Regions from separate parts of the Mesorhizobium sp. M0663 genome, predicted to be linked through region 2. Evidence: riboswitches for the same ligand, from Rfam matches in the RefSeq annotation. Region 2 holds a riboswitch; the other holds the start of a gene.

The links. Region 2 has a riboswitch for S-adenosylmethionine ahead of metX (homoserine O-acetyltransferase MetX). Riboswitches for the same ligand answer to the same signal wherever they lie in the genome.
Region 1: it holds a riboswitch for S-adenosylmethionine, as region 2 does, so the genes downstream of both, NKI54_RS07465 (O-succinylhomoserine sulfhydrylase) here and metX (homoserine O-acetyltransferase MetX) in region 2, are expected to answer to the same signal.

What each region holds. Positions count from the first base shown of each region.
Region 1 covers NZ_JAMYPX010000003.1:215,879-220,086, reverse strand. The annotation lists gene NKI54_RS07475 (hypothetical protein) at 1-282, shown strand, start outside; gene NKI54_RS07470 (2'-deoxycytidine 5'-triphosphate deaminase) at 299-1,450, opposite strand; SAM riboswitch at 1,529-1,606, shown strand; gene NKI54_RS07465 (O-succinylhomoserine sulfhydrylase) at 1,677-2,867, shown strand; gene NKI54_RS07460 (glycosyltransferase) at 2,904-4,058, opposite strand.
Region 2 covers NZ_JAMYPX010000025.1:555-4,762, forward strand. The annotation lists gene NKI54_RS28465 (SDR family NAD(P)-dependent oxidoreductase) at 1-398, opposite strand, end outside; gene NKI54_RS28470 (DUF1330 domain-containing protein) at 633-953, shown strand; gene metW (methionine biosynthesis protein MetW) at 979-1,593, opposite strand; gene metX (homoserine O-acetyltransferase MetX) at 1,709-2,878, opposite strand; SAM riboswitch at 2,971-3,048, opposite strand; gene hisC (histidinol-phosphate transaminase) at 3,187-4,208, shown strand, end outside.

The DNA of each region.
Region 1 (4,208 bases), on a different contig from region 2:
TTTCTGATGCGCAACGCGGATCGCATGACGTCCGCACTCCGCGCTGACAGACTGAACGACAATGGCAGAGCCTGCGGTATCGACTCCGCCAGAGCCCATGTGCTGGGATGTCTCGGCAAGCAGTTGTTCCCCTTGCAGTCCAGCTCAAGCGCCTCACTTGACGACGAGAAGCAAACCAGAGGATTTTGGGGGAAGAGGCGATTGGCAGTGCGAGAACTGCTCTTTGTCGGTCAGTTTCATGGCTGCCTTGGCGCCGCGAAAGAATATCTGTTTCGCAGCTGACGGCTTGCGAAAAAGCTCAGCGCGCGGTGCGGAAATGCTTGGACAGTTTCAGGCCCTGCGCCTGATAGTTCGAGCCTAGATCTGTGCCGTAGAGCGCCTGCGGCCGTTTCAGCATGTGCTCGTAGACCAGCCGTCCGACGATCTGGCCGTGGTCGAGGATGAACGGCACTTCGTGGCTGCGTACCTCGAGCACCGCCCGGCTGCCGGTGCCGCCCGACGCCGAATGGCCGAAACCCGGGTCGAAGAAACCGGCATAATGGACGCGGAACTCGCCGACCAGCGGATCGAAGGGCGTCATTTCGGCCGCGTAGAGCGGCGGCACATGCACCGCCTCGCGCGACACCAGAATATAGAATTCGTCCGGATCGAGCACCAGCTCGCCGGCACCGCTCTTGTAGAGCGGCTCCCAGAAATCGACGACATCCTGCGCGGCGCGCTTGTCGACGTCGACCAGGCCGGTGTGGTGCTTGCCGCGATAGCCGACAAGCCCATCCTTGTCGCCGTCGAGGTCGATCGACAGCGCGATGCCCCCGCCTGAGATGTTGGGTGGTTCGGTGGCGACCAACATTTCGGCGTGGTGCAACTCGTGCAGCTCGTTTTCCGACAAGAGCGCATTGCCGGTGCGGAACCTGACCTGCGACAGCCGCGAGCCGGTCCGCACGACGATCGGGAAAGTGCGCGGGCTGACCTCCAGATAGAGCGGACCTTCATAGCCTGCGGCGATCTTGTCGAACTCGTGGCCGCGGTCGGTCATCACCCGAGTGAAGATATCGAGCCGTCCGGTCGAGCTTTTCGGGTTGGCGGAGGCGGAAATATGCGCGGGCAGCGCCAGGCTCTCGAGCAGCGGCACGATGTAGACGCAGCCGGTTTCCAGCACGGCACCTTCGGCGAGGTTGATCTCGTGCAGCTTCAGCCGGTCGAGCTTGTCGACAACCCTGTGGTCCGGGCCGGGCAAGAAGGAAGCACGCACTCGCCAGGCCTTGTCGCCGAGCCTGAGGTCAAGGCTGGCCGGCTGGATCTGATCGGCATCGAGCGTGCGCGGCGATTTCAGCGCGCCCGTCTGGAACAGCGTGGAAATATCCTGATCGGGAAGAATGCCTGTCTGCCGCAAGGGTCTGGCTCCGTTCGAACGCCGGGCGAGGTCTTGTTCTGTCGCAGGTCCGACCATGGACGCCTTTGGCACCTGCTTGGTACAACCCTCTTAATCATGCCGGCAATTGACGCAAGCGTGGCGCGGGTCTAAAGCTCGTTATCCCGTGGTGATTTGGCCGGTCGGCTTGCAGCCACGTTAAACAAGTCGCTAAAGGACCGTCGGGCCGCAAGGCCATATGGACCGGTTGCGACTTTCGCGACCGGTTTTTTGTTGTTTGGACCAATTTTGGTGTTTGGATAGAATGATGACCAAGAAGCGCGACTGGAAGCCTCAGACCGCACTCGTGCATGCCGGAACGCTGCGTTCCGGCTTCGGCGAGACCTCCGAGGCGATGTATCTCACCCAAGGCTATGTCTACGAGACGGCGCAAGCGGCGGAGGCGCGCTTCAAGGGCGAGGAGCCGGGCTTCATCTATTCGCGCTATGCCAATCCGACGGTCGACATGTTTGAGAAACGCATGTGCGCGCTGGAAGGAGCCGAGGACGCGCGCGCCACGGCATCCGGCATGGCGGCGGTGACGGCAGCACTGCTGTGCAGCGCCAAGGCGGGCGACCATATCGTGGCGGCGCGCGCGCTGTTCGGCTCCTGCCGCTGGGTGGTCGAGACGCTGGCGCCGAAATACGGCATTGAGGCAACGCTGGTCGACGGCACCGACATCGCCAATTGGGAAAAGGCGGTCAAGCCCAACACCAAACTGTTTTTCCTGGAAAGCCCTACCAATCCAACGCTGGAGGTAGTCGACATTGCCGCCGTCGCGGGACTTGCCAATTCGATCGGCGCCAGGCTGATCGTCGACAATGTCTTCGCTACGCCCTTGCAGCAGAAACCCCTGCAGCTCGGCGCCCACATCGTCGTCTATTCGGCCACGAAGCATATTGACGGCCAGGGGCGCTGTCTTGGCGGCATCGTTCTGTCGGACAAGAAATGGATCGACGAGAACCTGCATGACTATTTCCGCCACACCGGCCCAAGCCTCTCGCCCTTCAATGCCTGGACGCTGCTGAAAGGCCTGGAGACGCTGCCGCTACGCGTACGCCAGCAGACGGAAAGTGCCGGCCGCATCGCGGATTTCCTGGCCGAGCGCCCGCAAATCGCCCGCGTCATCTATCCCGGCCGCGCCGACCACCCGCAAGCGGCCGTGGTCCAGAAGCAGATGTCGGGCGGCTCGACGCTGATTTGCCTCGATGTGAAGGGCGGCAAGCAGGCGGCCTTTGCCTTCCAGAACGCACTCGACGTCGTGCTGATTTCCAACAATCTCGGCGACGCCAAGAGCCTGATCACCCATCCGGCGACGACGACGCACAAGAACTTGACCGATGAGGCCCGCGCCGAGCTCGGCATCGGACCGGGAACGCTCAGGCTGTCAGTTGGCCTTGAGGACGCCGACGACCTGCTCGAAGACATCGAGCAGGCACTGAGAGTTGCCGGATAAGGGCTGGCCGAACAGAGGCGAGCGGGGACGCGCCGATCAGGCGCCGGACGGGGTCTCTTCCAGCTCCGCGACGGCCTTGGTCTGGATAGTCATCACATTGCCGCGCCAGTCGACGGCGCCGCTCAGCCATCCGCGCGCCCAAATGGCGGGAAGCATCAGGTCTCGCGCCATCATCGCCAGGATGGTGCGCAGCGACAGGTGCCATCCCTTGGCCGAGGCCAAGGCGCATTCCGGCAGGTAGGCCGCGACCAGCACGGCGATGGCGGTTGCCGGCAGGCTGACGCCGGCGTCAGCCGCCGCGATCAGCGCAAGCACCAGCGGCGGCGCTGCGCCGATCAGGATCTCGGGGGCGAAGAACAGCGCGAAGGTGACGCGGCGCAGCCGCGCCCAGCGCGCCTGCCGCGACCAGATCTCGCCAAACGTGCGCCGGCCGAGCGGCTGTTCGAAGGGCGAGGCGACAAGATTGACCCGCAGTCCGAACCCGTTGACCAGCTTGGTCGCGGCGGCGTCTTCGGCGATCTCGGCAGCAAGCGCGCAGATGCCGCCATTGGCGTCGAGCATCGGCTTATTCCACAACATGCTCTTGCCCTGCGCGAAGCCGAGGCCGAGCGCCTCTCCGGCGTACTGCCAGCGTGCCTGCAGCGTGTTGAGAAAGGCGCATTCGACCTCCCCCCAGAAGCCGTCCGGCCGCGAGCCGATCGGCGTCGAGCAGACGAGGCCGGTGTCGTGCCGCCACGCCGCCATCAGGTGCTGGACGTAGTCGCTCGGCATAAGCACGTTGGAATCGGCAAGGATGACCCAGCTATAATGCGCCGCTTCCCAACCCTTCACGCAATTGTTGAGTTTTGGATTGCCGCTGATGCGGTCGTCACCGACTAGAAGACGGGCGCGAATAGCTGGAAAGCGCGCCATTGCGGCGGTGATCGGCTTGACCACCGGGTCGTCGGCATGGGCAACGCAGAAGATGAGTTCGTAGCGCGGCCAGTCGAGTGAGAAGGCGCGCTCCAGCGTCTCTTCGGCAAACGGCTCGACGCCGCGCGCCGGGATGACGATCGATACCGGCGGCGCGTTGGCCGCGGGCGGTGCGATCCTGCCTGGTCGCTTCAGCTTCAGCGAAGCTAACAGGATGCTGGCGAGATTTGAAAGAAGGAGGGCTATGGAAAGGAGGGCGGCTGCGAATGTCGGTTCCATCGAGATCTGGTCACTCCAGAAGTGCCGGCCGCATGACGGCCGTTTTCAACAATTCGACAGAACGCTGAGTCGCCCGGCACAAGCCTGCACACCATCATTGTCATGTGTCACTTAAATGACATTGTTTTTCGGCACCTGCGCTCGAGTCGG
Region 2 (4,208 bases):
CTGGAGATCAGAACGATCCGGGTCCCCGGCTTGAGCGGACGCCGCAGAGCGGCCCGGCAAAACAGGAACGATGCCTTGACGTCCGTGTCCCAATTTGCCGAGAACGCCTTCCAGTTCTGTTCATGCACCGGCGCAGAAGGCGCCAGCGCGCCTGCACAGATCACCAGCACGTCCGGCTCAAGCGCGGCGAAGACCTTATCCGGGGCGGAGTCCACCGTAGCATCGACCGCGAGCGTCTTCACGCCCGAGACCTCCCAGGCAAATTGCGCCAGGGCCTGTTTTCCGCGGGCAACGGCCAGCACCGCCGCTTTCTCCTTGAGAGCGGCCTCCGCGATCGAGCGGCCGACACCACGGCTGCCTCCGACGACGACGACATTCTGATTTTGCAACGATCCCATGGATCACCTCTCGTTCCCGGCCGCCGGACCATCCAGGCGCGCTCATCGATAAGGACAGCGCAGGTGTGCCAAAATCATCGGTGCCAGGTGGAAATATCTTTCAGGTGACGGCAGCCGCGCTTCGTTTTTGTATTCAGTGTCATTACCTCTGGGGTAATCGACGAGCGCATTACGTCTCGGCAAACTGCTCCCATCAAGCCGGTTGTCCGGCCTTCGACCACAAGGAGATACGCCATGACCGCCTACGCCGTCGCCCATATGCGCCAGGTCACGCCGGGGCCGCAGATCGTCGAGTACCTGCACAAGATCGATGAAACGCTGGAACCGTTTGGCGGCCGCTTCGTGGTGCACGGAGGCGAGGTGGAAGTCGTTGAAAACACCTGGCCGGGCCACCTCGTCATGATCGAATTTCCAGACATGCAGCAGGCGCGCGCATGGTACCGCTCGCGCGCCTATCAGGAGATCTTGCCGCTGCGCACCGAGAATTCTCAGTCCGACGTGGTCCTGGTCGATGGCGTTGCGCATCCGCACAAGGCCACCGACGTTCTCGAATAAGGGGACGATCTGCGACGATTGGCTCTTATCGTTTCAGCAGAAACACCGCCTGCTGGCCGAAAAAATTCCAGAACCACCACGGCATCGAGAAGCCGATCCGCTGGCCATTGGCGTCGAGCGCGGTCGCCTTTTCCACCGTCGCGCCAAGCTCGTCGCACAGATTGACGAAATCGCGAATGGTGCAGAAATGGATGTTGGGGGTGTCATACCAGGAATAGGGCAGGTCCCTGGTCACCGGCATGCGGCCGTTGAAGAGCAACGAAAAGCGCACCCGCCAGTGGCCGAAATTCGGGAATGAGACGATGGCGCGGTTGCCGATCCGGAGCAGTTCGTCGAGCACCAGCTTCGGATTGCGTGTCGCCTGCAAGGTCTGCGACAAGACGACGAAGTCGAAGCCCTTGTCGGGATAGAATTGGAGATCCTTGTCGGCATCGCCCTGGATGACCGACAGGCCACGCGCCACGCATTCGTTGACGCCGCGCTGCGACAGCTCCAGGCCGCGGCCATCGACCTTCTTGGTCGCCTGCAGCAATTCGAGCAGCAGGCCGTCGCCGGAACCGACATCCAGCACCCGCGACTGCGGCGGGATGAGATCGGCGACGACTTCGAGGTCGACGCGCTGGGCGCGGTTGACGCTCATGCGTTCGGCTCCTGCCTGGCGCATGGTCCTGATCCGAAAAGTCTGCAACTTTTCGGGGTCATGCGCTGATGCCTGGCGCATGGTCCTGATCCGAAAAGCCGGCAACTTTTCGGGGTCATGCGCCGAGCCCTCTCGCCCGAGCGGCCGAGGCGATGAAGCCTTTGATGGCGGCGAACAGTTCGGGCTCGTCGAGCAGAAAGGCGTCGTGGCCGCGGTCGGTCTCGATTTCGACGAACGATACCGAGGCGCCGGCCGCGTTCAGCGCGTGCACGACCGAGCGGCTCTCTTCGGTCGGGAACAGCCAGTCGCTGGTGAACGAAACCAGGCAGAAGCGCGTCTTGGTGCTGGCGAAGGCATCGGCCAGCCGGCCGCCATGGTCGGCGGCGAGATCGAAATAGTCCATCGCCCGGGTCATGTAGAGATAGGAGTTGGCATCGAAGCGATCGACGAAGGTCATGCCCTGATGGCGCAGATAGCTCTCGATCTGGAAGTCGGCATCGAAACCGAAGGTCAGCGCTTCGCGGTCCTGCAGGTTGCGGCCGAACTTGCGATGCAGCGCTGCTTCCGACAGATAGGTGATGTGGGCGGCCATGCGCGCCACCGCCAGCCCCTTTTCCGGCCGCTTGCCATGCTCGAAATATTTGCCGCCGTGCCAATCGGGGTCGGCCATCACCGCCTGCCTGCCGACCTCGTGGAAGGCGATGTTCTGCGAAGAATGGCGGGCGCCGGTCGCGATCGGCAGCGCCGAGAAGACGCGCTCGGGATAGCTGGAGGCCCATTGCAGCACCTGCATGCCGCCCATCGAGCCGCCAAGCACGCTGAACAACTGTTCGATGCCGAAATGCTCGACCAGCATCAACTGCGCCCGCACCATGTCGCGGATGGTGATGATCGGCAGGTCGAGCCCGTAAGGCTTGGCTGTGGCGGGATTTGTCGAGGCGGGGCCGGTGGAGCCGAGGCAGCCGCCGATGACGTTTGACGAGATGACGAAGAAACGGTCGGTATCGATGATCTTGCCGGGGCCGATCAGCACTTCCCACCAGCCCGGCTTGCCGGTCACGGGATTGGTGTTGGCGACGTGCTGGTCGCCGGTCAGCGCATGGCAGACGAGGATGGCGTTGGAGCGCGCGTCGTTGAGCGTGCCATAGGTCTGGTAGGCGATCTGGAACGGCGACAGCAGCGTGCCGGCGTCGAGCTTGAGCGGCTTGTCGGCGCCGAAACGCAACACCGGGCTCGACGGCTGGTCGGCCTCGTTGTTGGTTTTTCGAGCGCGCAAAGCGACCATTACATCTCCTTGCCCGGCCTTCCGTTGTCCGCCGGTCTGGGCAACAGCCAGTCAGGGCAACAAAAAACCGGCCATGCCTTCGCAAAGCCGGTTACAAGATGCAAACGGCCCTTTAGCAAGTTGTTTAACGTGGCTGCAAGCCGACCGGCCAAATCACCACGGAACTGTTGCTGCTCTTCTAGGACCGACGCATGGCTTCGTCAACGGCAAGTTCTTGATCCCGAATTGCCGCCCCTCGACATTCCGAGCCACGGCTTGTATTTCCGCTGCGGCCTCCGGATGGAGGCACTCTCGACGGATTTCATGAAATGAGCCAGACACCGGATCAGACACGTCCAAGGCCCCGCGCCGGCATCATGGACATCGAAGCCTATGTGCCCGGCAAGAGCGCGGCGCCTGAAGGTGTCGCCAAGGTCCATAAATTGTCGGCGAACGAGAACCCGCTCGGTCCTTCGCCAAAGGCGATAGAGGCCGCGCGCGCGGTCGCCGACAAGCTCGCGGTCTATCCCGACGGCAGCGCCAGGCGCCTGAGGGAAGCGATCGCCGAGGTGCACGGGCTCAACCCGGCGAACATCGTCTGCTCCAACGGCTCCGACGAGATTCTGGGCCTGCTGGCGCAGACCTATCTCGCACCCGGCGACGAAGCCATCATCACCGAACACGGCTTCATGGTCTACAAGATCTACATACAGTCGGCCGGTGCCGTCCCGGTAACGGTCAAGGAGACCGATGAACGCGCCGACATCGATGCGATCCTCGCCGCGGTGACGCCGGCTACCCGGATCATCTTCCTTGCCAATCCAAACAATCCAACCGGCACCTACGTGCCGTTCCAGGAGGTGCGCCGCCTGCATGCCGGCCTGCCGCGAAACGTGCTTCTGGTGCTGGATGCAGCTTACGCCGAATATGTCCGGCGAAACGATTATGAAGCCGGCGTCGAGTTGGTGGGCAGCGCGGAAAACGTGGTCATGACCCGCACTTTCTCCAAATTGGGCCTGGGCGGGGCGCGGATCGGCTGGATGTATGCGCCAATGCACGTCATCGACGCGATCAACCGCGTGCGCGGGCCTTTCAACGTCAATGCGACGGCGATCGAGGCCGGCATCGCGGCGATCCACGACCGCGCCCATATCCAACGCAGCGTCGCGCACAACGAGACCTGGCTAGCCTGGCTGAGCGAGCAACTAAGCGGGCTCGGGCTGCGGGTGACGCCGAGCGTCGGCAATTTCATCCTCATCCACTTTCCCGAGGACAAAAAGCATTCGGCGGCGGCCGCCGACGACTACCTCAGTGCGCGCGGCTACATATTGCGGCGCGTTTCCGGCTACGG